2 regions of the Clostridium ljungdahlii DSM 13528 genome follow, and region 2 is predicted to be linked to the other one. Evidence: riboswitches for the same ligand, from Rfam matches in the RefSeq annotation. Region 2 holds a riboswitch; the other holds the start of a gene.

Region 1 (23,894 bases), 1.8 Mb from region 2:
AATATCAGTATAAGGCTATATTTGATAAATATGAGACTTTAGATAAGGGAGAAAAGACTATTGTAGATAAAACTTCAGATAGAAAGTTAGAACAACTTTCCACAGGAGATGGAGTTGAAATTCTAAAATTGAAAGTAAGTTCTATTATAGAAGAAGTGAAATCATCTGTTGGTGAACTGGACACTAGAAAGTATCAGATGGTAGAGGGTGATAAATTGTATGCTTTTTATACTGACATACTTTCAAGACTTCAAGAAGTACAAAAATTGCTGGCTTAGATAATATGGATCTGTAATTGGGAGGAATTTTCATGGAAGAAGTTTTAAAAAATTTTGTGGAAAAGTATGATTTAAAGGTGGAAAAAACAATATACGACGGTGACACTAAAAGAAATGTGAATAACCCCATACTTTTCCTCTTTATAGGAGATAGTACTGAAGATGCCTATGAGTATATTAGAAATAGTATAGATAAAAAATGGGATAATGGCAGAGGTGCAGTTTTTATAAATGTTTCCACAAAATCTGTTAAAGACACGGATAATTCTTTTAACATCCAGCTCCATGAAGATTTTAAAAATAAAAAGACGTTGAGAAAAGATATAAGAGATAGATTTTATAGTGATAAGGAAGATCTTAAAAATTTAAATCGAAAAATTACAGAAGCTAGAGATAAATTGTTGTCAGAGGGGGACATGTTTAACTCCTTTGACAGCATAAATATTTCTGTAATTACTACATCTAAAGATCCATTGAATGTAATACTTACAGAAGTAACTGTACTTTTAAAAAAGAGGATGCTGGAGGTATTTAAGCTCAGCTCTGCAGATCTCTATGTTTTGATTAAAAGTCAAAATTTAGGAGATGAGGTCTATGAAGGGGCAGTTACAGTAGGATTTTTTAGGGAAGTGGAATATTTTCAAAAAGATAGCTTTAGGTTTAAAGAAGACATAGCTGTTTATGGGGATGAGACACAGCTTAATGTTACCTGGGAAGGACCTTTATTTTATCTTACCTATGTTCTGGAAGAAAAAAATGAGAAGGGCATAATTCCTAAAGGTTCCATGGATAACAACTATGAAATAATTTCCTATATAAATCTTATAAAAAATAGGGAGGCATCATCCAATGCCTATTCGGATACGGAAAATCAGTACTACGACAACAATATATTTAAATCAAACATAAGTTATGATAATTCTATGAATAGGTATATTTCAGCAGGACTTTCACAGGTGAAAAGACCTAATAGTGCCATTGCTATTTCTGTGCTTGGAGCATTTTATGAAAGAATGTTAAAGGAAATGAATACACTTTCTAAAAAGCAGCAGGAATTTATAAATGAAATTTTAAAAATTGATGAGGCAAGTATTGAACTGCAAGTTGAAGAAATACTTCCTGAGGGAGTAACAATAGAAGACATGCAGGGGATTATGACAGATAATTTAAAACAGGTAGAGAAAAAAATATCAAGTTTTAACTTAAGGGAGATAGAAGAAAAGTTATATGACGATAGATGCGAAAAGTTTTTCTTTGAAAACTTTCAAAAGCCTTCTGAGGAATCGGTGAAAAACTGTGATTTAGAAAATAATATGAGGACTTTGATTAGAAAAAATATACTTGAGGACAATAAGCTTAATTTATATTGTGCCTTTAACTGGACCTCGGAGGAAGGAGAAACTGTAAATTATATAAGAAATAGAAGAGATTCTATTTTGAAATTTGTAAGTAAGTTAAATGATGAAATTAAGGATATATATGAGACAAGATTTGCTCCTAGCTTTGGTATTAAAAGTTTTTTTTCAAAAGGTGCCCAGGTAAAGGAAGCTCAGGAGAAAATATTTTTAGATATATACGGTAGAAAACTAGAAATACTGAAATTAAATATATCAAAGAAAATTCTTGATATTTACGAGGATATACTTTTAAAAGTTCACAGTGAAATTTCAAGTTACATAAATAGGGTAAAGGATATAGGACAGACAATAAAAAGTTGTGAAAATAAAGTTATAGAAAAACAGGATAAATATACAGCTCAAAATGTAAGGGCTTATTATAAAAATGTAGTAAATGATATATTGGATAAACTTGAGAAAAATTTTGGAAAAGCTTTTTATTTAGAAGATAAATACCTGGGAAATACAGTAGAGAATTTAAAGGAATCGGATGAAAAATTTCTGGGGAAGATAATATATTTTTGCACTAAATATATTTTAAGTGAGGATCAGTTTAAAAAATCTTTTGAAGAAGAATTTAATGAAAGGGCCAATGTGAATGTTCCTAATTTGGAAACTAAGGTGCTTTCAAAAGAAGAACTATATCGAAAACTCTACGACATGTTGGATAAAAATTCAGCTTTAAAAATTTATATAATGAATTATGATGTAAAGCCCTACATGGAAAAATACTTTTTTGGAGATTACAGCAGTGACTTTATAAAGTATGCTTTTGATTTTGACAGAAAAACCAGAAATTATAAAATAGGATACATAGATGAAATAAAGAGCAGTGGTATTGAAAAATTGAATTTAATGGGTGGTTTTGGAGCAAAGGATATTATTTATGTAAGAAATTCAATGGAATTTTATAATTATTGTATGGAAAATGGATATTTGATCCATGGAGTAGATGAGAAATTGCTGCCAGAAATAAACTAGAATAGAGGATTTTAACTTAAAATTTGACTTATAGATCATATAATGATAAATTTCATCACTATAAAAACTTTTAATAAGTCTAAAGTTCGATATTTTGAAAATCTAAGAATCTTAGCTAAACTCGTACCTCAAACAATATCTAAGCTTCTAAGATTTTCTAAAATATCTCACTAAGACTTATAAAAAATTTTTTAAATGTGATTTCAATTTTATCATTATATGTTATATATAAGTTCAAATTTAAGGTAAAAGTTCTATACAGTAGTATTTCTGGAGAAGTTTCAACTTATGAGTTGATAGTTCAAAGTGGTGAGTTAATGAGAATTTTTTACACTATATTATGAAAAATCTTAAACTTAAAGCTCATTGAAGCGAAGCTTTAATGGCATTATATTTTAGATTTTCTGAAGTGTTAACGGAAGAAAATCATCCATAACTATTAATTCTTAACTTTTAACTGTATTTTTATCCATTAAGAGTAAAAGATTTTTATATATAAATCTAATTTTACTTAGAATATTTATATAGCAAGTAGGAGGTATCCAGTTGGTAGAAAAAAGAATAAATTTAACTATGACCGTTATGAGTTTAATAGGAGGCATCATAGGATTTATTGCAGGGGAAATTTTTATAAATGCTTATAAGTACAAGATGAGTGGAAGTTTGCTTATGGGGTTTTACTTTGGAATCATAGCACTTTGCATAGGTACTTTTTGTCTTGTAGGAGAGATGATAAATCCAAGGCTGAATGGAGTTGGGTGGAAAAACAATTATTTAAAGACTTCTTTTAAATTTTTGATTCCCTGTACTTTTATTGCAATTTTTGTATTTGGCATGCTTTTTCAATTTATATATGAAAGCAGCGGATTGAAGTTTCAAAAGGTGAACGATATAGTTTTTGTAATAGATACGTCAGGAAGTATGGCAAATACTGACCCTCAAAATGAAAGATTTTCTTCGGTTTTAAATCTTATGGATAATATGAACACACAAAATAGGGTTTCAATATATAAGTTTGACGATACTTCAAAGAGAATAATACCTATGACAGAGGTTTCAGAGTCTCTTAAGAAAAATGCTGAGGAAGAGTTGAAACAATATGAAATTCCAGCTGGGAATACTAACATGGGAGAAGCCATTGACAGTGCTTATAATGAAATAAATTCAACTAAAAGACCTGGAAGAAAGGCTGCGGTAATTTTGCTTTCAGATGGTGAAGACAATTTTGGATTAAATAAAAAATTTGATGAGACTCTTAAACCTTTTAAAGACTCAAATATTTCTATTTACACAATAGGTATGTCTAATGAAAATAACTTTACTACCTTAAAGAAAATTGCAAAAGATACTCATGGAGAATATTATAATGTAAAAAATGCCAGTGATTTAAAGGGAACCTTTAGTAAGATATATTATGCAACTCAGCAGAGGTTATTAGTAGACAGAAGAGATGGATTAACTGAATCTTCTACTTTATATATGATACTTAGAGTACTTTTAATTACAATTATATCTGGACTTATAACAATGTCTATAAGTTTTGTATTTGATAATAAGAATTTACTTAAGAGATTTTTAATAGGTGGAATTGCAGCTGGATTTTTAGGAGGACTTATCATGGAAGTAGGATTTTTAAATTCTCCAGATCATGGTTCTCTTTATAGGGCACTTTTAGTTATTATGATTGCACTTATATTTACGCTAATTCCAGTTATAGTTGATATAAAGGATTATTCTAAAAGCAGTTATTTGAGAGGAAATCAGAGGACTAGTTTTGACAAAACTAAAGGTAATACTTTTAGGTAATTATATTTAGAATTGGGTGGTAGGTTAATGAAGATAATTGAATTTGAAGATGGCTCTAGTGAAATATGTGAAATTAGCTGCGAAGTTGAGAAAGACAGGCTTTATATAAGATGGAAGTGGCCTAAAAATACAGATATAGTGTATGTAATGAAAACTGACAACTTAGATGATCTTTCCTTGAATGATGCAGAGTTGAAAAGTGCAAAATTATATACTATGGAAGAGTATAAGGAATTCAATGGGTATTGTGAGAGCATTAAAGAAATAAATCAGTATAGGTACTATGTTTTTCCAGCTGTTGAAAGTGATGATGATATACTGCTTGTAAAGCAGAATAATGGTAAGAACCAAATTGTAGTGAGTACGGGAAAACCTGACATATACTATGACATAAAAGAAGTAAAATCTCTAAAAGGGTTATTTTCCAAGGATAAAAAATTGCAGATAACAATAAAGTCAGAAATTCCTCTCCACAAGGATGTACTGTGTTATGTAAAAAAGAGAGATTCTTATCCTGTGAACAATAAGGATGGTATAAGTTTTGACTTTATCTGTGACATTCATGTTGGCATAAATGAGATGCCAGAAATAACAGTAAAAAAAGATGAATATGTGAAAGTATTTATAAAGGACATTGATAAATACGGTGGTAGTTATAGATTAAAACAGATATAGCTTTGTAGGTTGTAAGTAAAATTTTACTTATTCTCTGGATATTTTACAACCTTCAGCCCGTTAAATATTTTGATAAGTCTAAGTAAAAAATTCTAGAAAATCTAAGAGCTTTATAAGAGAACTCACATTTGTAAGATATTATTAATAATGGATGATAGGTGCTAAAACATGAAAAAGAATAAATTATTTGCATTAATAAATTTCTTAATTATTTTCTTAACATTTTTTATAGGATTTGAGGTTATCAAACTAAAAAGTAATCTAATTAATTATATTATACTTGGAATAGTAGATGGATGTCTATTGTACTTATACCCGAAACTATTTGATAATTAGCAATATTTGAATTTAAAATGAGTAATCTTTGTTAGAAAGGGGAAAAAAATAAAATTTTCCACTTTCAATTCTCAAGTACTCTAAGACATTTTTATTAGCGATTTATGAGAGAGTTCACATTTGTAAAATATTACGAACGATGCAAGAGGAAATGTTAATACTCTGAGACAATTTTGAAGGAATTATAACTGTCAGTAATGGGGGCATGGTAAATGTACAAGACAATAAATAATTTACTCAGTTTTTTTACTATCATAGTTTGTATTGGATTTGGGATGCCGTTCATGGGCTTGCTAAAAGGTAGGAGAGGTACAGACTCTCTTTTTCATTATAACAAAACTATGTATTTCAGGGTTTCATTAATTGGAATAGTTATAGCGATACTATTCATAGTTATCTGCATTGTCTTAAAAAAGAAAATTAGGGCTATGGAATGTAAAATAAAATACCTACCTTCTTATACTGCACCTGTAGTTAAATATACACTATTTAAAAGCAAATATTCAGTTGTCTTTAGTATAGATGGTAAGAAATATAGACATAAATTTGAAGCAATAGGAGTTAAGAAAGTTTATGACTTTAAGCAAGGTTCTTATGTAAGATATAGGATTTATAAGGATGAAATTATTCCTGAAAAATTTTATTTAGCAATTCCTAAGTATGAGAAAGGTATTAAAAACAAGTGGACTTATTTAAGCAAAAATCAATATAGAAAACAATGCTAAGTCACATTAATATTAATTTTTAACTTACAACATTCATAAAAAATTTTAGTACACAAAGGGGATAATTAATTGATTAAAAGATACTTTGACTTAGTTCATAATATTCTTATTATGTGACTTAAAAGTAAATTATGATGAACTAAAATTGGTAATCGTGTAGGGGGAATAGTATGTTTATAAGGAAATATACCCAATAGTCCAATAAACATTTATTAAATAATATAAATGTGTAATATTCTTTTATTATTGAACAATGGTAAAATATCGTGAACTGAAGATTATTTGAATTTGGGGGAAAATGGTTTATGGAATATAACATAGAATTTTGGAATGTATTAGATAGTCTTGTGCAAGAATCGGAGGTTGTTATTGATAGACCCAAGGGAACAGTTCATCCCAAATATCCAGATTTCCTTTATGAAATAGATTATGGTTATCTAAGAGGTACTTCATCAATGGATGGTAGTGGAATTGATATTTGGAAAGGAACAGACAAGGAACAAAAAATAGATGCGATAATGTGTACTATAGATTTAATAAAAAAGGATTCAGAAATTAAAATATTAATTGGATGTACTGAGGAAGAAAAAGAAAAGATTTATCATATTCATAATGATTCAGCAAATATGAAAGGTGTCTTAATTAGAAGGTTTTAAATTCAATACAAAGTAAGATATGAATTAAAATTTATTTTTTTTACTGGTGAATAAATAGGAGGATTAGGTTCCAGACATTATTATAAATTCTATATATGTTCTTTGTTATTTTTAAAAGCTTTGTAGGTTGTAAGTAAAATTTGACTTATTCTTTGGATATCTTTACAACCTTCAGCTCGTCAAATATTTTGATAAGTCTAAGCAAAAAATATTTAAATGTGCTTCATTATTGTAAAATATCGCTGCGTATAAGTTCAAATTTTACTTAAAATCACATATAGATCGTAAAGTTTATAACTGAATTTATGTTTTAGAGAATTTAATTCACACTCGTAAAATTATATGTCTAAATTAGTGTGCTTTAATTAAATAGTATAAAATAGTTGTAAAATTAAAGTGGATAAAAAGTGGCAAACACTTTAAAGTGGAGGATTAGTAAAATGAGAAAGAAGAAAAAATTAAATATTTTTGCCTTAATAGTTATAATAATTGGAGGAGGAATGGCATTATATAATAATTATTTCCATAATATTGACTCAAATAGATATTTATCAAGCATAAATGAAGATAAGAGCATTGACTATGATGGGACTCACAAAAGTGATAAAAATAGTGAAAGTTTTGATTTCAAAAAATTTGATGGAAAGTGGTCTTTAATGCAGTTTACATCTAACAAAGGTAATATAAATTTTACTACGCCTAATGATGGAAAATATTCTATTAGAATTATCGGGGCAAATGCAAGTGGTAATTTTGCCATAAACGTAAGTGCCAGTAATAATATAGATATTTCTCATAAAGATTTTTTTGATTAATTAATAGAATGGAGGAGTGAGAGTATGGGAATCTTTAAATTTTTCAGGAGTGGTAATAGTGAACCTAGAAATACTTATGAGAAGGCAACTTATGAAAGAGGACCTTTTATGATAACATGTCCTTTTTGCTTTAAAAAATTTAAATCAGATCATGTGGTATTCAGGGCTTCTCACTCGGAAAAGGGAGATCCTGAATATGAAAAGGTAGAGGATGAGCTTCTTAATAGATACTATAAAAAGATAGGAAAAGGAACATTAGGGCCAATGAATCCCGTTGTTAAGGCTCAAGCACTTCCTGAAAGAAATAAGACGAGAGTGGACAAAGTACTAGTTGAAATTAAAGACAAATACGATGCAAGTACAGATGAAAGATTATGTCCTTACTGTCATAATGATTTGCCTATAACTTCAGGAAGAGGACCTTCTAAAATTATATCTGTTATAGGAGCTTCTCAAGTAGGAAAGTCTGTATATATGACAACTCTTCTTTATGTGCTTGAAAAGTATACTTGTGAAAGAATAGGGGCATCTCTTATTGCAGGAAACTCTGGTTACAATGATGAGATAAGAGAAAATCAAGAGAGAATTTTTGAAAAAAATTTAATGCTCGATCCTACTCCCAAACAGCATGTAGAACCTTTAATAGAAAATTTAAAATTTAAAGAAGATAAAATTCCACCTTTGACTCTTATTTTTTACGATATACCAGGTGAGGGTATGACAGATAAGGCCTATATGGAAAATCATGCAGAACATATAAAAAATTCAGATGGAATAATATTTCTTGTGGATCCACTTCAAATGAGGACTTTGAGGAAAAAGTTAAGTATTGTGAATAGGGAAAAAGGTGACTTTACGGAAAAGTATCAGGAACCGAAGGATATAATAGTGTATTTGTTTGAAAATTTTATATCCAAGGAATCTAAAGAAAAAACGCACATACCTACGGCAGTAGTAGTTACTAAAAGTGATATGCTTAAGAATTTAAAGGATGAAGAATATATAGGAGAGAACAGTAATATATTTAAAAATTACAATCATGAGGGATTTTTTAATTTAAATGAATTTGAAAATATTGATGGTGAAGTTAGAAAGTTTTTATTGAAAGCTGATGCCCCATTTAAAGGTGCCGTGGATGCTTGCTTTAAAACTGCAGGTTATTTTGCAGTATCTTCTTTGGGTTCTAATTCCAATCATCTTGAAATAGATAGAAGCAGCAGTATAAATCCTATTAGAGTGGATGAGCCTTTTTTGTGGCTGCTTTATAAAATGAATTATTTGGATGGGGGCAGGGAATAGATATGATAGAGCAGCAGTATTATACTAGGGAAAAAAGAGGAATATTTAGCAGTACTCCAGGTTATGATACTATTGCAAAAAGCAGTGGACTTGAGGATGAATTCATAAAAGACACTATTCACAGTTTATGCTCTTATACTGCTCCTGCATTTTTAGCCGGAGAAAAAGATTTAAGTAAATATCCAAAGGCACTTTTTTATGCAAATACTGGAGATGGAAAAATTATAATAGGGCAATCAGTTTTTGCAGGGGAGGACTATACCTTAAAAAGAAACAGGTATTTTACTCACTGCTATGTAATATCTGAGAATGAAAGAAAGTTATACATAGAAAATCCTGAAAAAATAATATATGCCTCAGGATTTGTAGAAAATTATGATATGGAAAAGGGAAATTCTATAGAAAGTTTGAGAGAAGTGAAAGTTGATAGAGTCTGTGATGTGTTTAACTCTATAGAAGATTTGTTTTTAGCTGCTTCTATAGATAAAAATACGTTTATAAATATGGTAAAAGCTTGTTTTGATGCAGCTGCTTTTAATAAAAAGATATATATTGTGGTTCCTTATAATGAAAATATGGATAAAGTTATAAAAGGAATACTAAAATACCTGTATAGGGCACTTCCTTTTGCAGTAAGGAGAAAGGTTGGTTTCACAACTTATGTGAAGCAGCCTGAAATAAAGGAGTCTATAAATATTGAATTTCTACTTGAAGGAAGCATAAAAAGGCTTACTCAAGATGTAAAAGCAGGATATGTTTTTGATATAGCAGATAATAATTTCTATCTTGAAGGAATTGATGAAAGACATCATATTTTTATAGACTTTGTTATGAATAATATAGAAAATGAGCAGGCTTTAAATGAATTCTTTATTCAGGCAGATAATGTTTGCTCTAGAGAAAAATTTACCATTGATATGTATGATAATATTTTATGCCCATCTTCTAAAAATGAAGAAGTTAAAGAAAGTACTATGTGTATGGAGGAAAATGAACAAGTTGAACATAAACATAATCTAGTGTATTTTTTAAAGAAGTTATTTTTAAATAAAGATTAGAGGTGACAAGTAGATGCCTAAATGTAGAGAATGTGGTACAGAGCTGGATGAAAATGATAAGTTTTGTGTATACTGCGGTGCAAAACAGGAAAAGGAACGTGAAAGAGAAGAGGATAAAAATGATGATACAAAGTATTATGGAAAAGAAAATAATGACTATAAAAAAGAAGATAAAAAGCATGAGGATAGCTTAAAGAACAGCGATACTTTTGATTTTAGTTCATCTCATGAAACAAAAAAGACAGATAGAAAAGATAAAGATGAATTTACCAGAGAGATAGATGACACTCAACTTAAAGATAAGCGGCCATTTAATTTCAAAATGATAGGTATAACTATTTTAACTATAATTGTATTTGTTGTTGCCTTTAAGATGATATCCTCACTTATAAATAAAGGTCCCGGCAAAAATGTTTCAAATGTGGAATCCAAGCAAAACGTTTCTTCTGATTTGAATAACAATGATGAAAATGATTCAGATAATAATTCAGGAGAATACGTGATACCTTACAGCAATACAAGGGCACTTACTAGTAATGACCTGAAAGGTATGAGTAAAAAGCAGCTGGCACTTGCTAGAAATGAAATATTTGCAAGGCATGGCTACACATTTCCTACAGAACCATATAAGAGTTATTTTGCAAGTAAGTCCTGGTATAAGCCTAATCCCAATTATACTAATGATGGCAAGGAACTTTCCGCGCTTGAGAGACATAATGTAAAGGTGATATTGATAGCAGAAGGCCGTGGAAAATATGTATCACCTGGATATGATGCAGATTATTATAAAAAATAGGCTAGCACATTGGCTGCTATTTCTTTGAAAATGCATAGGGTATAAAAAGTAGAATTTGATATAAAATAGGAGAAATGATATACTTATTCTATAATTTAATATTGAATTTTAGGTACTTGATTTTTAAGTTTAAAAGGGAAATAAGTGAAGAGCTTATGCGGTCCCGCCACTGTAATGAGGAGTATATTTATGGAATTGCCACTTGGAAACAGGGAAGGTATAAATATACAATGAATCAGAGCCAGGAGACCTGCCTAAAATTTACGGATAGCTTACGCGGATAGGCTTTGAAGTAAATTTTAATTTACTTGAAAACTATTGTCTGTATGATAATGGTTTTTTTATTTACATTATTATATGAATGGGGGAAGTATTGATGTTTAAGAGTAGCAAAAAATTTGTTTTACTAATTATGATTACGATTACGGTATTTTTGGCGGGATGTGGAGCATCTAATACAAGCAATTCTACTACAGACAGCAGCAGCAAAAGTGAATCTACTAAAAATACCGCTTATCCTTTAAAATTAAAAGATTCAACTAATACGGAAATTACAATTCAAAGTGAGCCTAAAAAGGTGGTATCCTTATCACCTAATGTTACAGAAACAATTTATGCATTAAACAAACAAAATATTTTGGTAGGTAGAACTGATTTTTGCACGTATCCTACACAAGCTTCTAAAATACCAGCTGTGGGTACTATAACTGACCCAAGTGTTGAAAAAATTGTTGAACTTAAACCTGATGTTGTAATAGCGTCTAATTTAACTAAACCGGACATTTTAAAAAAGCTGCAGCAGCTTAATATAAAGGTTTTAACTATTTCAAAAAATGAAAGCTTTGAAAATACTTATAATAATATAGAAAATATAGGAAAAATAGTGAATGCTAATAAAAAGGCATATAGTATAGTTTCAAATATGAAAGAAAAAGTTAAAGTTGTACAGGAAAAGGTAAGAGGAAAGAGCACCCCTACAGTATATTATGTAGTAAGCTATGGTACAAGCGGCGATTTTACTGCGGGAAAAGACACTTTTGTAGGCAAGATGATTGAAATGGCAGGAGGCAAAAATGCTGCTTCTGATGTTACAGGTTGGAATTACAGTCTCGAAAAACTTGTTGAAAAAAATCCTGATATACTTATATGTTCCAATAAATTTAATAGCAAAAATGGCATTAAGTCTACAAAGGGTTATAAAGATTTGGATGCTGTAAAGAAAAATAAACTTTTCGAAATTGATGAAGATATTATAAGCAGACAGGGACCTAGACTTGCAGATGGGTTAGAAGCTCTGGCAAAGATAATTCATCCTGAAGCATTTTAAGTATATATAAGAGAGGAATATGCTTATGAAATTTTCCCGAAAAAAACATTTTAAGTTGTTTTTTTGCATTTGCATAGTAATATTATTTTTTTCGGCAGTAATATCAGCTATGCTGGGTTCTGCAGATATATCCTTCAAGGAAACACTATATGTGATACTAAGTAAAATACCTATTGTGGGAGGTTTAGTTTCTACAGCAAGTATGTCACAAAATCACATGCTCATAATATTACAGATACGTTTACCAAGGATAATAACTTCAGCATTAGTTGGAATGGGATTATCAGTAGTAGGTGCATCCTTTCAGGCAATATTTAAAAATCCAATGGCAGATCCTTACGTACTTGGAGTATCTTCAGGAGCTGCTCTTGGAGCTGCAATTGGATTTATGTTGCAGCTGGATACTTTGCTTTTAGGATCTACAGCTATTACTATGATGGCTTTTGTAGGATCTATTGCAACTACTGTTTTGGTTTATAACATAGCCAGGGTAAAAAACAAGATACCACCAACTACACTGCTTCTGGCAGGTGTTTCTGTGAGCTTTCTTCTATCTTCAATAATATCTATAATAATGGTATTCAACAGGCAGCAGGTTGAAAAAATTGTTTTTTGGACAATGGGAAGTGTTTCTGCAGCAACCTATAATCAAATATTGATGCTGATGCCTTTCATATTCTTGGGTGTAATTATAATACTTTTATTTTCAAGAGATCTAAATATAATGCTTACAGGGGATGATACTGCTAAAAGTTTAGGCATAGAAGTTGAAAATGTAAAAAAAATAGTACTTGCTGTTTCCTCGATAATTGTTGCAGCTTGTGTGTCTATAAGTGGTGTAATAGGGTTTGTAGGACTAATAATTCCCCATGCAGTACGTATGGTATTTGGACCTGACCATAGGGTGCTATTGCCTTTCTCATTGATAATTGGAGCTGTGTTTATGATTATTTGCGATACAGTGGCAAGAACTGTAGCTGCTCCTTCTGAAATACCTGTGGGTGCTGTAACTGCTTTATTTGGATCTCCATACTTTATTTATCTTTTAATAAAATCTAAAAAGAGAGTGATATAATGAATAATTCAAATTTGTGTGCAATTGAAGTTAAAAATTTAAATTACAGTTTTGATGAAGTTAATATACTTCATGATATAAACATAGATTTTAAAAAAAATAAATTTTATTCGATTATAGGGCCTAATGGTTCTGGTAAAACTACTTTACTAAAAAATATTGCTAAAACCTTGAAGCCTTATAAGAGCACAGTTTTTATAAAAGATAAGGATATACTGGATTTAAAAAGTAAGGCACTGGCAAGAAAACTTGCGGTAGTTCCCCAAAATAGCAACTTGGATATGGATTTTTCCGTACAGGATATAGTTTTGATGGGAAGGGCGCCTTATTTTTCGAAACTTCAAAGTGAATCAGAAAGTGATTATAATATTGCTAAACAGGCTATGGAGGTTACTAATACCTGGAGATTCCGTGACAAATTTATAAATCAGTTAAGCGGTGGTGAAAAACAAAGAGTTCTTATAGCACGGGCACTTACCCAAGATACGGATATAATACTACTGGATGAACCCATATCTAATCTTGACATATACCATCAGATTGAAATTTTGGATAATGTTAAATCACTTAGCAAAAAGATAACAGTTATAATGGTACTTCACGATTTAAATTTTGCAGCACAGTACAGTGACCATGTGATACTTGTAAATAGTGGAAGAGTTGTAATGCAGGGAACTCCTCGGGAAGTACTCACAGAAAAAAACATAAAAAAGGTGTATAAAATAAATGTATGCATAATAAAAAATCCAGTTACCGGCAAGCCATATATAATACCTATAGGACAGGAAAGGGACTGCCCCAATATGAAAAACGGAAATTTAGATGATTAGTTCATAGATACCTAAAATTATAATACTAATGCCAGATACAAAAGGAGCATATTTACCGAAAAATTTAGACAAACAGCTGCTGCCTATAACACATCCTGCAACTAGGCCTGTTGTACTGAGAATGAAGGTAAATATAGTGGCAAGTAATATATTGATACCAGTTATACTTGCGCCTATACCTACTCCAACATTATTTATTGTGAGAGCGAAGGCTAGAAATATAGATTCTTTAACATCTATATAGCCTGAATTATCAGCGTCGGCTATTTCTGGATTGTCCAAAAGATTTTTATAGGGTAAAAGATTATTTTCAGCATTACACAGTTTTTTATTTTCATTACAGTGATTTTTTATAACAGCGTCAATTATAAACCATATGCCCATTAATATCAAAAAACCGCTTCCAATGATATTGGCTATATTTTCAGACATAAACTTAATTAGAAATTTACCTAGAACCATAGATAGAAATGTTCCTGCAGTAGCAATTAAAGCTATTAGAATAGTACTTAATGGACTAATTTTCATTTTTTTAATACCATAGGATATTCCTACAGTGAAACTGTCTATATTTGCGGATAAGGCAAATAAAAATGAAGGCAATAAGTGCATTATGTTCCTCCTATAGTATGGTTACTTCTATAGTATATTCATAATAAGATACAATGCTACCACTATTTACTTTTGCTTTGAAGATGTATCTAATTATGTATTTGTAAAGATAATATGGAACAGATGGAATAATGTACATCGCCCACCTATTGTTGATTTTGGGGAGATAATATGGTAATATACTGGTATATTAAAAGTCAATAGAAATTTGCAAAAAATAGAAAATATTTTTTAGCTTATATGAAGGGAGAGAAAAAATTGATTAAAAATTTAAAGAATCTTTTAATGTTTGCATCAATTGTTGTAATGTATCAGCTAAATCCGTGTAATATTGTATTAGCGAGTGATGTTTCTACTAATACAACCAAACCCCAGACTCAAGTAGTATCAACTCAAGACAATTCAAAGTCCCAAACATTACAAGACACATCCAAAATTTTAGCATCACAAGAGGAATCTAAATACATATCGGAAAGTAATTCTAGTTCTTCAGTAAGTGAAAGCAGTGGTAATCTCTTGCCAGCAAATGCAGATAATGTGGACAACGTTCCTGTGGATAAAAGCTGGATAATTCACTTTAACCAACCTATAGATTTGTCTTCAGCTAAAGAAAATGTAAAAATTATAAACAAAAAAACTAATGCAGAAGTGCCGATAAATATATCTTTAAGTAATTACGATAGCTATATGACTGTATCTACAGTTTCAGCTTATGATCCTGAAAGTTATTATATATTGAAAATTGATAATAACCTAATGGGTAGATATAATAAAGTTTTAAAAACTGCTCTTACCATGAATTTTAAAACTGGGGCAAAAATAGAGAATATAGATGATATCAGTGTGTCAATAAACCAAGGTGATAGTTATAAGCTGCCTGATGAGGTAACAGCAGTTATGTCTGATGGAGGAAAAGTGCAGGTAGGAGTTGAATGGAATGAGAAAGTAAATACTTTAGCTTCACCAGGAAAGTATGTTTATCAAGGACAGGTAAAAGGATATAGTAAGGAAGTTGATTTGTCCTTAACTATAAACCCTTCCACTAAAGATGTGGATAGTATAGCTTCTACTTCCATGTGGATATGGGAACTTCAAAATCAAGTGGATGCTTATGGAGGCATAGATAATTTAATAGCAAAATTAAAATCTATGGGGATAAACAATGTGTGTATTAAATACAACGAAGGTTCCAGTCCTTCAGGTGGAGGCACCAATTTTAGAGATGATTTTTTAAAGTATGTTGGATATTTCAAAGAGGCAGGATTTAAAGTAGGAACATGGGGTTACAATCATTTTGATGATGTTCAAGGTGAGGGTAATTTAATTATAGAAGCATTAAATAACAGTGATTACTATGTATTTGATGCAGAAGATGCTGTAGAAAATAAAGCTGAGCAGACAGAGGAGATATGTGAGCTTATAAGAAGCCAGTGCCCTAATGCAATAATTGGGTATACATCTTTTCCAATAGCCAGTTATCACCAGGATATAGCTTATTCAGTTTTTAACAAATACTGTGACTTTTCAGCACCTCAATGTTATTGGGGAGAAATGCAGTGGTCCGTAAATAGATGTTTGGATCAAATGGCTGCAGATTATAAAGCATATGGATTGGACAAGCCAATATATCCTATAATACAAACTTACAGTATAAATTATGAAGATTATACTGCATATAGTAAATATGGCTATAAAGCTACAGGTCTTTGGTCTTTGGATGATATAGGACAAACCTTTGTCCAATATATAAATGATATGGGAAGCAAGTTTAATAATTAACTTATAGAGTTTCTAAGTAGAAAGTTTACTTATACCAGCCATATACTAACAAAATTCATCACACTAAAAACTTTTTATAAATCTAAAGCTTGGTATTTTGAAAATCTAAAGAAGCTTATATAAACAGAGTTCTAAGCGTCAGATGGAGTTTTGACTCCATCTGACGCTTAGAAATCGTTATCCAGGGACGTAGCTGCTCTAATACTCCCACTTGGAGAAAAGCAGATATCCCAAATCTTTGATTTGGTGATAGTCGCTTTCACAGAGTGCGTGGGAGTATTAGAGCAGGTAGTCATCGGATAAACTCGTACCTCAGACATATATAAGTTTCTAAGATCTTCTAAAATACCTCGCTAAGACTTATGAAAAAAGTTTTTAAGTGTAATTTCAATTTTGTTAGTATATTTTATGTATAAGTCTTAGTAAAAAATTTTTAGAAAATCTAGAACTTTTGAATTGTTTGAGGTACGAGTTTTCAAAAGTTCTCAGTATTTTTTAAAATTTTTTGCTCAGCCTTATCAAAATATTTAACGAACTGAAGGTTGTAAAAAATATCCGGAGTATAAGTTGATTTTTCGATTAGAAACCCAATAAAGCCAGAAAGTGAAATTATGCTTTCTGGTTTTATTTTGGTAAAAATATAGAAAATTGAAAAAATAAGAATTATAATATAATTAGGTTAACTAAAACTAAGAAGGTGAAAATATGCTTGTTACTTGTGATAAATTATTGAAGGAGTATGATAATAAAAAAGCAAAAAAAATAGCCAAGAGAGTTAAATTTATAGGAATATTTAACAAGGATGTTTATAATATAACAGCTCCTTTTTTAAGCAATGGTAGAACAGTAATAGCTGGTAGAGTTGAATCAAAGAGAAGTAACGATTCCATGGTTCTTTTTTTTGAAAAATATGAAGATGCATGGTGTCATATAATAGAATCACCTATTATGAATTTGGAAGACCCATTTTTCACAAAGATAGGTAATGAAATGGTAGTAGGCGGAGTTGAAGTGTTTAATGATATAAATGATCCTAATAATCTTATATGGAGAACTATGATATATAAAGGTAAGGACATTTTTCATCTTAAGCTTTTTTTTGTAGGACCTGAGGGAATGAAGGATTTACGCATAACTGAGCTAAAAGATGGTACCATAGGTGTATTAACCCGTCCTCAAGGAGCTAAAGGTGGAAGAGGAAAGATAGGATTTGCAAAGATTAAAAGATTAAATGATTTGAGCATGGGAGTTATTGAAGATGCTCCTATTTTAAATGATTTTTTTAATGATGATGAATGGGGAGGAATCAACAGCATATATCCTATTGATCAAAATAATATAGGACTTTTAGGGCATATAGCAAAAGTAGACGAGAAGGGAATGAAGCACTATTATTCCATGACTTTTGTACTTGATATAAATTCTATGGCATATAAAGACGTACAGATAATTGCAAGCAGAAATGATTTCTTGCCGGGACCTAGTAAAAATGAAACGCTTTATGATGTAGTCTTTAGTGGAGGGCTCACATTTAAGGGTAAGAAAGCCATTTTGTATGCAGGAATAAGTGACATTGAAGCACAAACACTCGAAATAGATAATCCATTTTATGATTATATGAATAAAAATCCAGAATTATACTTCGATAATTTATAGGAGGAAAAATGGATATAAGAAGATATAAAGGTAATCCAATTATAACATGCAGTGATATAACTCCCTCTAGTAAAGACTTTCAGGTTATAGGGGTGTTTAATCCAGGGGCAGCAGAGTATAATGGAGAAGTGGTTTTAGCTTTGAGAATAGCTGAAAGAGTTGAGCAGGAAACGGAAGATTATATGAGAGTCCCCCTTTTAGATGAAAATAATAAGCTTAAATTTGTGACAATAAATAAAAAAGATGAAAACTATGATTTTAGTGATTCAAGAGTTATAAAAAAGGTAGGCAGCAATGTTGATTTTGACTATCTTACTTCTATGTCACATATAAGAATTGCAAGAAGCTGCGATGGTGTAAACTTTAAAATAGACGAGGTTCCTTTTATTTTCCCGGAAAATAAATATGAAAGTTTTGGAGTTGAAGATCCAAGAATAACTAAAATAGACGATAATTATTATATGACTTATAGCGCAGTATCCAAGTATGGTATTGTAGTGGAGTTAGCTGTAACTAATGATTTTAAAAGTTATAAAAAATTAGGTAATATTTTTAATACTGAGAATAAAGACGCAGTGATTTTTCCAGAAAAAATAGGTGAAAAGTATTTTGCACTAAATAGGCCGGTATCAAAGAGTACCGGCAATCCTGTAATATGGATATCTGAATCGGATAACTTGATCAACTGGGGGAATCATAAAATATTGGCATGTACTAGAGAAAGCTCCTGGGACTCTTCTAAAGTAGGGGCAGGTATACCTCCTATAAAAACAGATGAAGGATGGCTTGAATTATACCATGGGGTAGATGATATGGAACATTATTCTATGGGAGCACTTTTACTTGATACAAATTGCCCGGAAAAAGTTATTGGACGAAGTAAAGAGCCCATTCTTAGACCTGAAGAAAATTATGAAAAATCGGGGTTCTTTTCAGATGTTATTTTCCCTTGTGGATCTGTTTTGCGGAAAGATGAATTATATATATATTATGGAATATGTGATAATTCTATTGGACTTGCGATAGTAAAAATAAAGGATATTTTGAATACACTGGATTAAAAATATTTTTACAGAAGATAAACAGAGTTCTTGGCATCAGATGGAGTTTTGACTCCACCTGATGCTTATTAACAGTATTCTTAGTGCTTCAGCACTTAGAAGACGTTATCCTTTAGGGAAAATCGTTATCCAGGGACGCAGCTGTTCTTTTACTCCCACTTGGAGAAAAGCAGATATCCCAAATCTTTGATTTGGTGATAGTCGCTTTCACAGAGTGCGTGGGAGTATTAGAGCAGGTAGTCATCGGAGAAACTTATCTGGGGGAAAGTTATGATCCATAAAATTTCTAAAAAAAGCTTAAAATTAATTTACAATGTTTTTATAGGAATACTGTCTTTAAGCATTATAATTATACTTATATTTGAAGATGCAGGGAATCTTACAGCTAGAGACCTGGATACAGTTCACAAAATAGATAATATAATATGGATGATTTTTGTAGTCGACTATTTTACACGACTTATAATTTCAGACAATAAAAAGACTTTCATAAAGAAAAATATTATAGACTTAATTGCCATAATACCATTTAATATGATATTTCAAAGTTTAAGGATAGTTGAAAGTACAAAATTATTTAAAACTTTAAAATTAATAAATTTTTTAAGATCTTTACGGGCTCTGGCATTCTTCTTTAAGTTTCAAAAATGTTTAAATGAATTTATAAAAACTAATAAATTTAATTATATACTTCAACTTACCATAGTCACTATACTTATGGGAGGAGTGGGGATGCATTTTGCAGAAGGCAGGACACTTGGAGATTCAATTTGGCTGAGTTTTGTAACTACAACTACAGTGGGATACGGTGATATTTCTCCCTCAACCACAGCAGGAAGGATAATAGCATCCATTTTAATGCTTACGGGTATAGGATTTATAGGAACGCTTACAAGTACCATTTCTGCATACTTTATAGATAGGAAGGCTAAAAAGGTACGTAAAAATTTTAAATACAAGGTTTTGGATACCATTAAGGAAGAGTTAGATGACTTTGATAGTTTGTCTAATGAAGATATAAACAACATCTGCAAAACATTGATAGGCTTGAAAAATAAATAGCATAATATAAAGAAGGTTATACATGATTAATGCAATATGTATAACCTTTTGCATATGCAATTAATGTAGATATTATACATAAAATTGATAAAATCTATATAAAAAATACGCCAAAAGGAGTATATGCAAAAAAAAATTACCTGCTACAATCGGAGTTGTATGGAGAATTTCTTCATAGTTTTGTAAAATATTTGGATTAAAAATGAAATGAAAGGAGGAACATCAGGTGATCAGTATAGTAAATGTGATTCTAAATAATGATTACACACTTCTCATAGAATTGGAACACGGCAATAAAATTCTGTTTAATATGCAGAGGATAATAAAAACAATGCTTTACTCAAGTCTAAAAGATATTGAACGCTTTAAAAATATAAAAGTGGAGGACAAAATAATTTTATGCCAGCCTGTATATTAATTATCACGCAGCCTATAATGATTTTTGCTACAGTTTCTCCATCGGAAAATTTCTAAACAAACTCAATAAAGGGGAGGAAAAATGAATAAAATAAAGAATTTGATTTTTGGTATGCTATGTATTTTAGTTATAATGTGGATAAGAAGTTCATCACTAGTTTATGCAGCTGATGTAAGTGTAACTTTACGATTTAATAGTGATGGTATTTTAACACAACCTCAACAAGTAATGATTTCAAACAGTGGAGATTTTTTTAACAATGAAACAGGCATTCAGAATAGGGGAAATAGCAATGATGGAAAGTGGATAAATTATACATTAGTATCAGGACATAACTATATGGAAGTTGATAATTGGAAGTTAGCTGATGGCAATTGGATAAGTGATAATAACTGGGATCATAGTAGTAATCTAAGACGTGTATATATTAAATTTAAAGATTCGTCAGGAAAGGAATCTGGCGGTGTTTCCCAGACAATAGATAGTACTGGTACAGAAATTATTGACTATACAAAGATAAATGGGGGAGATATGTATACCAATAGTGAAAATGTAACAGTTAATTTTAAAGGAGATAGCATATATGGATATAATATCGATGGAATAGAAAATGTTAAATGTGGACCTGTTAGTCTTTCTACTGATGGCGGACAAACATGGGGTCAGCAAGAAAATTACAGTGCATCAGACTGGAGTACTCCATGTACTTTACCCATAGGTGATGGAATCAAATATATAAATATATATGGATCTATCTCTACTGTTAGTGCAGGAGATCTAATAATAGCTACAACAATATCCATAATATTGGACAAAACTCCCCCGAGTATTAAAAATGTAAGTGTTACGCCGCAAGCATGGACTAATCAGGCTATAGTAACAGCTAATTTCTCAGATGCAACTAGCGGTGTAGCAAAAAAGCTTTATGCCCCGGGAATGAAGGATATAAGCTATTTTAAAACTGCAGGAGCTGCAGTGCAAACTATTAATGGAAATAGTTTTTCTGTGAATGCAAATGGAGAATATTCAATTTATGCTGAGGATGGAGCAGGAAATGGAACGGTTCAGGTTGTTGATGTAAATGGTATAGGTATGGCTATGGTGAAGTTTTTAGGGGGAAATGGAAGCGAAAATGTAAATGTTAATAATTTAGTTATAAACTCATATGGGTCAAGTGGATACGAGTTTAAACTTCCCAATACAGTAAAAGACAATATAGTAAAAGCAGTAAATGATACAAAAGCTAGTGAGGCAGTCATAAGTGTAGAAAGTAAAAGCATTGATGTAACATTTCCTGAAATCTCAAGTATAACTGATGCAGATCTGGAAAATGGGATAACAGTTTTAGTCACTGTGGGAGCAAATAACAATATCAGCCCAGGACAATATATAGCAATTTTAAAAATGACACCAGGCAGTACAGACAGTAATTTTGATTTAACCTTTTCAAACATAAATCCAACAGTTGCAAGTTTTGACAAATATACTAGTTCATCAAATTACAAGGACATTCCAGTAACCATGACACTAAAAGGAAATACATTGAGCAGTATATATAATGGAATATCAAAGCTTACTTCAGGGACAGACTATACAGTAAGCGGGGATACAGTAACCATAAGCAAAGCTTATCTTGCAAAACAAACAGCAGGAACAACAGTATTAACCTTTAACTTCAGTGCAGGAAATTCACAGACGCTGTCCATAACAGTGGAAGATACGACTCCGGTAGAAACAAAGGGGACAGGTACTGTAGTAGATGAAACAGGGAAAGCAGTTAAGACGATAGATACTGAAATAACTACTGAAGCTGATAAAACCAGGATGCTTTCTGTGAAAGCACAGGATATTTTACTTGTAAAGGAACCTGATGGAACAGAAAGTCCGATAAGTGATTTATCAAAGATTGGCTTTTCTTCTGAAGGAAATGCAGGGGTTTCAATTTCTCAAGATGGAACCATTAAAATAACAAATTTGAAAGACAGCACGGATTCAAAAATTGATGTAACCTTTGACATGGGCAATGGCCAGAAAATAATAATTGGAACCATTGATGTTAAGGTTTCTCAAAATGGAGATGTAAGTCTTGCAAGCAGTCTTATTGATCCTTATGGAATTATAACAGATGTTTCTACGGGAAAAGTTATTTCAGGTGCAAATGTAACTTTGTATTATGCTGACACTGCAAGAAACAAGGCTTCTGGAAAAACTACTGGTACTGCAGTAAAACTTCCAGTTATAGCTGGATTTAAGCCTGCAGATAACAGCAATCCACAGACAAGTGATTCAAATGGTGCCTATGGATTTATGGTGTATCCTGATACAGATTACTATATAGAAGCAGACAAAAGTGGATATGACAAATATACAAGTACTACCATATCTGTAGATAAGACAATTGTAAAATATAGCTTTAGAATGAATGCAGCTTCATCCAGCTCAAGCGGCGGCTCTGGAGGCAGTGGCGGTGGAACACCATCCCCTGCAAAGGAAGACATAGAAAGGCTGTGGGGACAGAGCAGAATAGATACTTCTCTTGCAATTGCAAAGGCAGCCTACAAGGATAAAGTATCAAAAGTTATAATAGCATCAGGAGACAACTATCCAGATGCACTTTCAGGAAGTATACTTTCTTATAAATTCAAGGGTCCAGTAGTCCTTGTCAGAAATAATGAAGACGATGAAGATAAAGTACTTCAGTACATGAAGTCAAATATGAATCAAGATGGAACTGTATATATTCTCGGGGGAAGTTCTTCTGTAGAGGATGGCATGGAAGAAAAGATAGTTAATGCAGGTTTTAAAAATATAAACAGGCTAAAGGGCAGTGACAGATATGAAACAGCAGCAAAAATAGTAGATGAAGCTGGAGTAAAAGAAGGAACTCCGGTAATCATAGCATCAGGTGAAAATTATGCAGATGCACTTTCTATAAGCAGTGCAGCAGCAATTAAGCAGTATCCTGTACTTATGGTAAAGAAAGATGAAATACCGGATGCTATAAAGAATGAAATCTCAACAATAAAACCTACTAAGGTATTTATAATGGGAATGGAAGGAGCTGTAAGTGAAAAAGTTCAGGATGATATTTCAAAGCTAGCTAAAATAGACAGCAAAGATATTGTACGAATAGGCGGGCAGAATAGATTTGATACATCCCTTAAAGCAGCACAGTATTTTAACTCCCAGGGAAACAAGGTATGTATAGCATCGGGAAATGACTTTGCAGATGCACTTTCAGGAAGCAGTTAT
Region 2 (8,337 bases):
TTTTTCTCCATTTGAAACTTATTAACAGGATTCTTAGTGCTTTAGCACTTAGAAGGCGTTATCCTTTAGGGAAAATCGTTATCCAGGGGCGTAGCAGCCGTTATCCCCCACTTTATAAGAAAAGCAGATATCCCAAATATTTGATTTGGTGATAGTCGCTTTCGCTGTGTGCGATGGGGTATTACGGCTGGTAGCCATCGGATAAAAAATAGACAGATATATTGTAATTTTACCCTTTTGAGGAGGTGATATTTAGATCAAATCCTAAAGATAAACAATATTAAATTATTAATTGTGGAGGTGAGATAAGATAAAGTTTTAAGAAAAAATTGTTTACAACTTTATATGTGATGTAGTATTAGCATTGAGAGTTGCAGCGGTCCCATATTATTTTAACAGCGGCCTGCGGCAGTATTTATTTTATTATATAGCCAGTACCTTTATCCGATACCTTTATTTGGCCTGCCTGATGGTGCTGTAAATCCGTTGAAAATTTTCAGCAGTATGTGGATGTGATTTGGGACTAGCAAGATATCTTCCAGATGAAACACTTAAACATTGATATTATAATTGGAACAGTAAACCAACATAGATATCAAAAATCACAAATCATGCAAATAAAACAAATATAGCTTATAATAATTAAACTCAATTAGAAAAATTGGAAGCTATTCAAACTGATGTTAATAATGCAGCTAATGTTCTGGATATTAAGACAGTTGCGTCTATAAAATAAGAGTAAGTTTCTTTATTGATTAATTAAAAGTTTTAGATGAATACCAGGTTAAGTAGAGTTTTTTAACCTGGTGTTTTACATTTACTGCTAATTTAATTTAAAAATAAGAGAGGTGTAATATGAAAAACATCAGAGAAAAATATATATCTATATTCATAACCTTTATGATGATAGTGAGTATGATAGGAATAAATGTAGGAAGTGTTTTTGCAGATGAAAATAGTAATGATATAAATGTTAATGTAGCAGTATTAGGAATGTATAATGAAAATCTTTTCAGTCCGCAGCAAATTAAAGTAAAAGAAAATGCCACTGCTGAAGATGTATTGAAAGCTACAGGATTAAATGTAGAAATTAAAGACACCGGAATGGTAGATAGCATAGCTGGACAAAAAAATGGCACTGATGATGGTAATTATGGATCTCAAAGTGGATGGATGTATAAAGTTAATTATACAACGCCTCAAAATTATCCTAAATCTCAAAGTGTAAAAGATGGAGATTATCTATTATTTTTTTATGCTAAAAATTATGATGATTTATTGCCTAGTTATGACTCAACTCAAAATGATTTTGTAAATGTGACCGTAAAAAGTATACAAAAGGATAATAATTTTAGTGAACAGGTTACTGCATTGAATAATAATTCTATTAATGCTGCAATCATGGAAGGTTTAAAAAAGCATGGACAAGATTTTGATAAATCTTCTTTGTCACAAGGAGCTTTAATGTCAAAAGATGATACGCAGTTTTGGAGTTACATTTTAAATGGTGACAACAGTACTTATAATCAAAAGGATACACAACTAAAGGATGGAGATACAATAACAACACTTAAAGATGACGGTCAGGGCATAAAAGAAGTAGAGTCTATAGCTTTAGATAAAACGGAAGCTAACTTGACAGAAGGAGATATGCTGCAGCTTACAGCAGCTGTAACGCCAGAGGATGCAACTGATACGAAAGTAGATTGGTCAAGCAGTGATTCTACTGTAGCAGCAGTAGATGAAAATGGAAAGGTAACGGCATTAGAGGCAGGAACTGCAGCAATAACGGCAGCTGCAGAAGATGGAAACAAAGTGGCAACCTGCAATGTGACAGTTTCAAAAAAATCAGCCACCAAGGTGTCAATAACTATTAAAGGATATAAAGGAAATAGTATATTAAGTAAAAATATTGAAATAAGTGATAATTTAAAAATCTTGGATGTAGTAAAGAAAGCCTTAGATGATAACAAGATAGCATATGATTCTAATACTATGTTTGTTCAACAATTCCATAGACCTGTGACGTATATTAAAACTATAGATGGTGAGTCAGAAGGAGATAGGGGAGGAACTAGTGCTTGGAAATATAGTATAAATGATGGAAGTTTCTTTAGTATAGATAGCATGTCACAGGATATTGTGAAGGATAAAGATAAAATAAATATTATATTTGCAGGTGATTCTTCAAATCCAACTCCATTCAGAGATATAGATTCGATTAGTTTAGATAAGGCACAATTGAATCTAAATTTAGGCGATACACAAAATCTTACAGCAACTACAGCACCCAAAGAAGCAACAGAACCATTAAATTGGACGAGTAGTGATGAGAGCGTAGCAGTGGTAGATGGAGATGGAAAAGTAACGGCAGTAAAAGCAGGGACAGTAACTATAACAGCATCAGGTAAATATAATAAAGATATTAAAGCTGAATGTACGGTTAATGTTAGTGAAAAATCTCAAATTAATGTAACTGGAGTTACATTAGACAAGACAAGTGCAAGCCTGACAGAAGGAAAAACACTGCAGCTCACAGCAGCTGTAACGCCGGATAATGCAGTAAATAAAAAAGTAGATTGGTCAAGCAGTGACCCTACGGTGGCTAAAGTAGATGAAAATGGAAAGGTAACGGCATTAAAGGCAGGAACTGCAGCAATAACTGCGACTACAGAAGATGGAAATAAAACAGCAGCTTGTGATGTAACAGTTATTGCTAAACCTATACCACAGCCGCCTCAGCCTCAACCGGTAAGAGTAACAGGAATAAGTCTTGATAAGACAAGTGCAAACATGGCAGAAGGAGATACACTGCAGCTCACAGCAGTAATATTACCAAAAGATGCAGCAAATACAAAGGTAGATTGGTCAAGCAGTGACCCGAAAGTAGCAGCAGTAGATGGAAACGGAAAGGTAACAGCAATAAAGGCAGGAACAGCAGTAATAACAGCAGTATCCGAAGACAACAGAAGTGTAGAGGTGCAGTGTATAGTTACAGTAGCCAACATACCAAAACCAATACAGATAACTAACCTTACAAAGGACAGTTCATTTAAATTAGGCGAGGATGCAAAAATATCTGCAAAGGCAGAAAATAATTCAGGTAAAGACCAGGATGAATCGCTTATAGTAGCACTATATGATGAGAGCGGTAAATTCATTAATTATATATGTAGCAAGCAGACAATAAAAAATGGATATTCATCTATTTTGACAGGTATTATGAAACTTCCAGAAGAGGGAATATATAAATTGAAAGCATTTGTATGGGACAGCATTGAAAATATGAATCCACTTTCAGATATTATAGATATACCTGTCCAGTCAAATAAATAAAAGACTTTTATAGAAAGGGTTTTGCTAATATTTTTAGCAAAATCCATAAATTTTTATAATATATACTCACTTTCAACTAAATTGAATCTTATTCCGTGAAATAAAAGCATTTTATATTGTAAATGTAAAAATAAATGTATTTGGAGATTGACATTAAACTCTAATAGGTATAAATTATAATTAAGTTTTATAAAGATAAATATAGGTTTAATCTAATTTGATTAATTAAAAGGGAATCAGGTGAAAATCCTGGACTATCCCGTAGCTGTAATAGAGGAGTTTTAGTACATTATGCCACTTAAATATTGGGAAGGCGTACTAAAATGGTGAATCTTGAGTCAGAAGACCTACCTGTATTTTACACAAATATCTCTACGAGTGATAGGGGGAGTGTTATAATGATAGTTTTGTTAGATTTTCTATGACTAATCAAACTTTTTTATACTATTTCCTTTTAACGCTTTTGTTGAAAGGAATTTTTTTTAGGGAGGATTTTTTATGAATCATTATTTTTATCAGACGCAGTTTTCTGAATATAAACCAGGATTGATTTCTTATTTAAATAAAAGAAATAAAATAAAAGTAAAAATTAATAATGTATATTTTTATAAGTATCTTAAAGAAGTAGTAGGATTTTATAAAGAACTTGAAAATTATTATGATATTTATTCATTAAAAGAAAAAAAAATTGTGGAACAAGATGGAATAAATATTCAAAATGTTAATGAAGTTCTAAAGCTTGATATATATTTGTATAACATTATAAGCATGTATCAAGACGACACTATATTTGAAGAAGATTTTGAATTTAGTGATAGCTTAAAGAAATGGATCCATTGTATTGATGAGAATACTTTACTTGCATACTTTAACAGCGGTTATGACGGAGATACTTTAAATGACAAAAAGATATTCTGTGATTTTTTACCTCAAGAACTTAAATTTGAAAATTCGGGAAAACAAGTTAATATAATTTAAAAATAAATATGCACTTATCTTTACAGCTTAAATAGGCATATAGATATTTTGTTTCATAAAAAATTATATGAGCAAAATAGATCCCTTATAGAAGCTTATGTTGACTTTGAAAAATATATGTCTTATACTTAACATAAACGTAATAAAAATTTAATATTTAGTATTAGGTGCTGTCAAATGTGACAGTTAAAAGGAAAAGTGTAAGAAGCACTGCAGCCCACCGTTACTGTATGGAGGATGAAACCCTAATTATGCCACTGGATTTTTATATCTGGGAAGACAGGGGGAGTAAGATGAATCTGAGCCAGGAAGCCTGCCTGATATGTTGTTAATTCTTTCGGAGGGGAAGATGTTACTTATTTAAGCTTGTTTGCAATTAAAAGTAAACGGTTATATTGACATAAGAGAACCCTAGTGGTTCTTTTTTAGTTTATTAGTCATATATAATATTTATGTAATAAAAGAGACTTTTGAAGGAAGGTCTCTTTTATTATGTTTTAATAGGTATTTTGTAAGGGGCTTTAGCAGGAATATTCACAAAATATACAAATCAAAAGAGGTGAGAAAGTGAACAGATTTAAAGACTTAACAGGAAAGAAATTTGGACGTTTAACAGTTATGTCTGTTGCAAATAAAAGATATAAAGATAGGGGTGTTATTTGGAATTGCTTATGTGACTGTGGAAATAAAGTAAAAGTTAGAGAAAGACATTTAATAGATGGCGGAACCAGAAGTTGTGGATGTTTGATGATAGAACATACTAAAATTATCCAGGTTAAAGCAACTAATGTAGATAGATTTAAAGGAACAAAAATTGGACAATTAACACGTAAAATTTCTTCTAGTAATTCTAGTGGTTACAAAGGCATTAATTGGGATAAAAAAAGAAGAAAATGGAGAGTACGTTTAACTCTTGCAGGAAAAGAAAAACATTTGGGATATTTTGATAAATTGAAAGATGCAATAGACTGTAGAAAAAAGGCTGAGGAAAAATATTTTAAGCCTATAATTGAGGAATACAAAAAGTCCCTTTAAGGAGGTGGTATGTGGCCAAGAGCTTAAAACTAATAATAAAATTATTTTATATATGGAGGTGAAATAAAATAAAATCTTAGAATTTGGAAAGGAGAATGAAATGAAAAAGATATGGAAAAAGGTCAGTTTTGTTATGATGCTTATATTTACCTTAATGATATTTGCACCATACACGGTTATGGCAGATACTCAAGTAGTATCAACTCCAGTAAAGGTAGTTGTTGATGTACAGCTAACAGCTGCTGACAAAATATTTGTACCTAGTTCTGAACCTATTTACGAGACAGATGACTGTCTTAAAACAACGGCAGCTTTTAAAATAGTTCCAGAGTCTGATAAAGATGATGATTTAATAAGTAAGTATAATGTTACTGCCACTTATGATGGAAGTGTATATTTTAGTGCGCCAACTATTGGAGATGTACCTATACATATTGACTCAAGTAAGATTAAGATAAATTATAATTCAAATGAAGATTATCAGTTTGTACTTGGTAAGGTTCTGTCGTCAACTGCTAAACTCCTTGATAATGGTGCAGCGGGACCTACACAAGATGAACAAAAACAGCAGATTGAAGATGCAAAAAAGGCAGAAGATATTCTTTATACCAAATTAGGCACCAGCCTAGGTATTGCAGGAGATGTACCTGAATTTAGCTGGGGTGGAGACAAATCTGCAGATCAAGAAAAAGAAGGAACTGTTACTTTTTCAGATGAGGACTGGGGAATATTTTCATCGGCCCGTTCTGGCTATAAGGGAATAAGAGCAGGATATTATGATGACTGGTTTAAGAGTATACAGACAGGCTTGCAGAAAATGAAAGATGCAGGTATAACTGCCCGGGATGTAAAAATGACGGAATGGGAGAAATTAGTTTTAGCAATTACTGCTATAGGTTATGATCCAAGGGATATAAAAGCTTATGATTTAATAGACATAATTTCAAATAAGGAGAATATGAAAGCATCGAATGAATATTTTACACCGCAGTATGCAATTTATGCATTAACTTCTCGTAATTATATTGATCTTATTCCTAATGATGGAAAGCACATTACTAAAGATGATTTAGACGGATATATACATGAATGGGCCAAGGGTGCACTTGGGTCAAAAGGTGCTGATGGGTCAGCAGTAATAGGAAATACTACTCCCGATATGTGGACTATGCAATTACAACCAATAGCAGCTTATTATAATCCAAATGCAAAAGAAGGAGACGAGTACTACGATGTAAAGCAGGCTATGGATCATGTATTTGCACAGTTTTCAAATGCCCAGACTTATAAGGGATCTTTCTGGGGCGGCAGCGTAGATCTTGATGGCTCAATTGATTTAAATAATGCCTGGACCAATGCTCAGGTGTATATGACACTTGGAATGGCACATGCCAATATTTTTGACAAGATGTATATAAAAGACGGTAAAACTATTTTAGATGGTGTACTTGAAAGATTTGATGTTAAAAATGGTACTACTGATTTTGATAATTCATCTTATGAACCTGCACAAATATGTAGGGGAATAGATTCGCTTGTACGTGCAGCTGAAGGCAGAGTCTCGATTTTTGACTGCACAGATGTCAAAGATTCTACAGTCCCTGTAAACAATGCCATAGCAGCACTGCCGGATGTATATAAAATTACTTCAGCTGATAAGGAAAAAGTTGATGCTGCAAGAGCTGCATATGATAAATTAAGTGATGTTAAAAAAGCTTCAATAAAACAGGAAACAATAAATAAATTGACTGATGCAGAGAAAAAACTGTCACAATCACAGCCAGTAAAAGTAACAGGAATAGGTCTTGATAAAACGAGTGCAGATCTAATGAAAGGAGATACACTGCAGCTTACAGCGGCTATAACGCCTAAATATGCAACTAATACAAAAATAGATTGGTCAAGCAGTGACCCTACAGTAGCATCAGTGGACGAAAATGGAAAGGTAGCAGCATTAAAAAAAGGAACAGCCGTAATAACAGCCGTATCTGAAGACAACAGGGATGCAAAAGCACAATGCACAATAACAATAAAAGAAAATTTAAGTGTAACGGGAATAACTTTCGACAAAACAAGTGTTAAGTTGATACCAAAAGCTGCATTGCAGCTTACGCCAACCATAACACCAAACGATGCAACTAACCAAAAGGTGGATTGGTCAAGCAGTGATCCTACAGTAGCAGCGGTAGATAAAAGTGGAAAAGTAACGGCAATAAAAGTAGGAACAGCAGCTATAACGGCAAATACTGAAGATGGAAATAAAACGGCATCTTGTGCTGTAACAGTTGTTGATGGTCAAGGAGCTATTGTTATTAATAATGTAAAGTTGAAAAACAAACTTGCCCTAGCAGCAGGAAAAGACAGTGACTATGAGGGATATTTCACACCGGATGATCTAGCATCTATAAAAGGAACTATTGACCTTTCAAATTTAGATATTACCGATAGTGATATGGATGTAATGAAATATCTTAAAGGAGTATCAGCTATAAACCTGTCGGATAACAAAGATTTAACAAACAGTAGTTTTAAAAAACTTAAATTTGACTGGATAATACCAAAGGGTTTGGACTTTAGTGGATGTACAGGTATGAAAGACATAAAAAATAATATGTTTGCATTTGCTTCTAGTAAACTGACTTCTATAAAATTACCTGTAGGAATATCAAGTATTCCTACTTCATGTTTTTCAAATAGTAAACTTTTAGCTTCTGTAGAAATTTCAAATACGGTTAAAAGTGTAGGAAACTTAGCTTTCAGTGGCTGCACGTCACTGGCATATATGAAAATACCAGGTAGTGTAACACAATTAGGGAGTGGTTGTTTTTCAGGTTGTACCAATCTTTCTGTATTAGATTTAACAGATACAAGTTTAACTAAGGATAATATTAAAGATACAAAATGTCCTGATTCTACCATGATAATTTGTGGTAAAAATGTTAAACTATCACCTGGTCAAATATCAATAAAAATAGGTGGAGTTCAAAA

What was found. Region 2 has a riboswitch for cobalamin ahead of CLJU_RS10995 (AP2 domain-containing protein). Riboswitches for the same ligand answer to the same signal wherever they lie in the genome.
Region 1: it holds a riboswitch for cobalamin, as region 2 does, so the genes downstream of both, CLJU_RS02855 (ABC transporter substrate-binding protein) here and CLJU_RS10995 (AP2 domain-containing protein) in region 2, are expected to answer to the same signal.

What each region holds. Positions count from the first base shown of each region.
Region 1 is NC_014328.1:624,854-648,747, forward strand. Features, by position in the region: gene CLJU_RS02805 (tubulin-like doman-containing protein) at 1-278, shown strand, start outside; gene CLJU_RS02810 (hypothetical protein) at 311-2,656, shown strand; gene CLJU_RS02815 (vWA domain-containing protein) at 3,203-4,462, shown strand; gene CLJU_RS02820 (hypothetical protein) at 4,490-5,137, shown strand; gene CLJU_RS02825 (hypothetical protein) at 5,686-6,198, shown strand; gene CLJU_RS02830 (hypothetical protein) at 6,504-6,854, shown strand; gene CLJU_RS02835 (hypothetical protein) at 7,295-7,669, shown strand; gene CLJU_RS02840 (TRAFAC clade GTPase domain-containing protein) at 7,694-8,968, shown strand; gene CLJU_RS02845 (GAP1-N2 domain-containing protein) at 8,971-10,026, shown strand; gene CLJU_RS02850 (YARHG domain-containing protein) at 10,040-10,822, shown strand; cobalamin riboswitch at 10,916-11,094, shown strand; gene CLJU_RS02855 (ABC transporter substrate-binding protein) at 11,199-12,149, shown strand; gene CLJU_RS02860 (FecCD family ABC transporter permease) at 12,175-13,224, shown strand; gene CLJU_RS02865 (heme ABC transporter ATP-binding protein) at 13,224-14,054, shown strand; gene ytaF (sporulation membrane protein YtaF) at 14,043-14,666, opposite strand; gene CLJU_RS02875 (Ig-like domain-containing protein) at 14,925-16,445, shown strand; gene CLJU_RS02880 (MTP-1 family protein) at 17,151-18,101, shown strand; gene CLJU_RS02885 (glycoside hydrolase family 130 protein) at 18,110-19,162, shown strand; gene CLJU_RS02890 (potassium channel family protein) at 19,433-20,224, shown strand; gene CLJU_RS02895 (DUF2442 domain-containing protein) at 20,451-20,642, shown strand; gene CLJU_RS21200 (cell wall-binding repeat-containing protein) at 20,724-23,894, shown strand, end outside.
Region 2 is NC_014328.1:2,445,557-2,453,893, reverse strand. Features, by position in the region: gene CLJU_RS21325 (Ig-like domain-containing protein) at 856-3,336, shown strand; cobalamin riboswitch at 3,523-3,705, shown strand; gene CLJU_RS11000 (hypothetical protein) at 3,835-4,314, shown strand; cobalamin riboswitch at 4,463-4,649, shown strand; gene CLJU_RS10995 (AP2 domain-containing protein) at 4,882-5,349, shown strand; gene CLJU_RS22920 (Ig-like domain-containing protein) at 5,450-8,337, shown strand, end outside.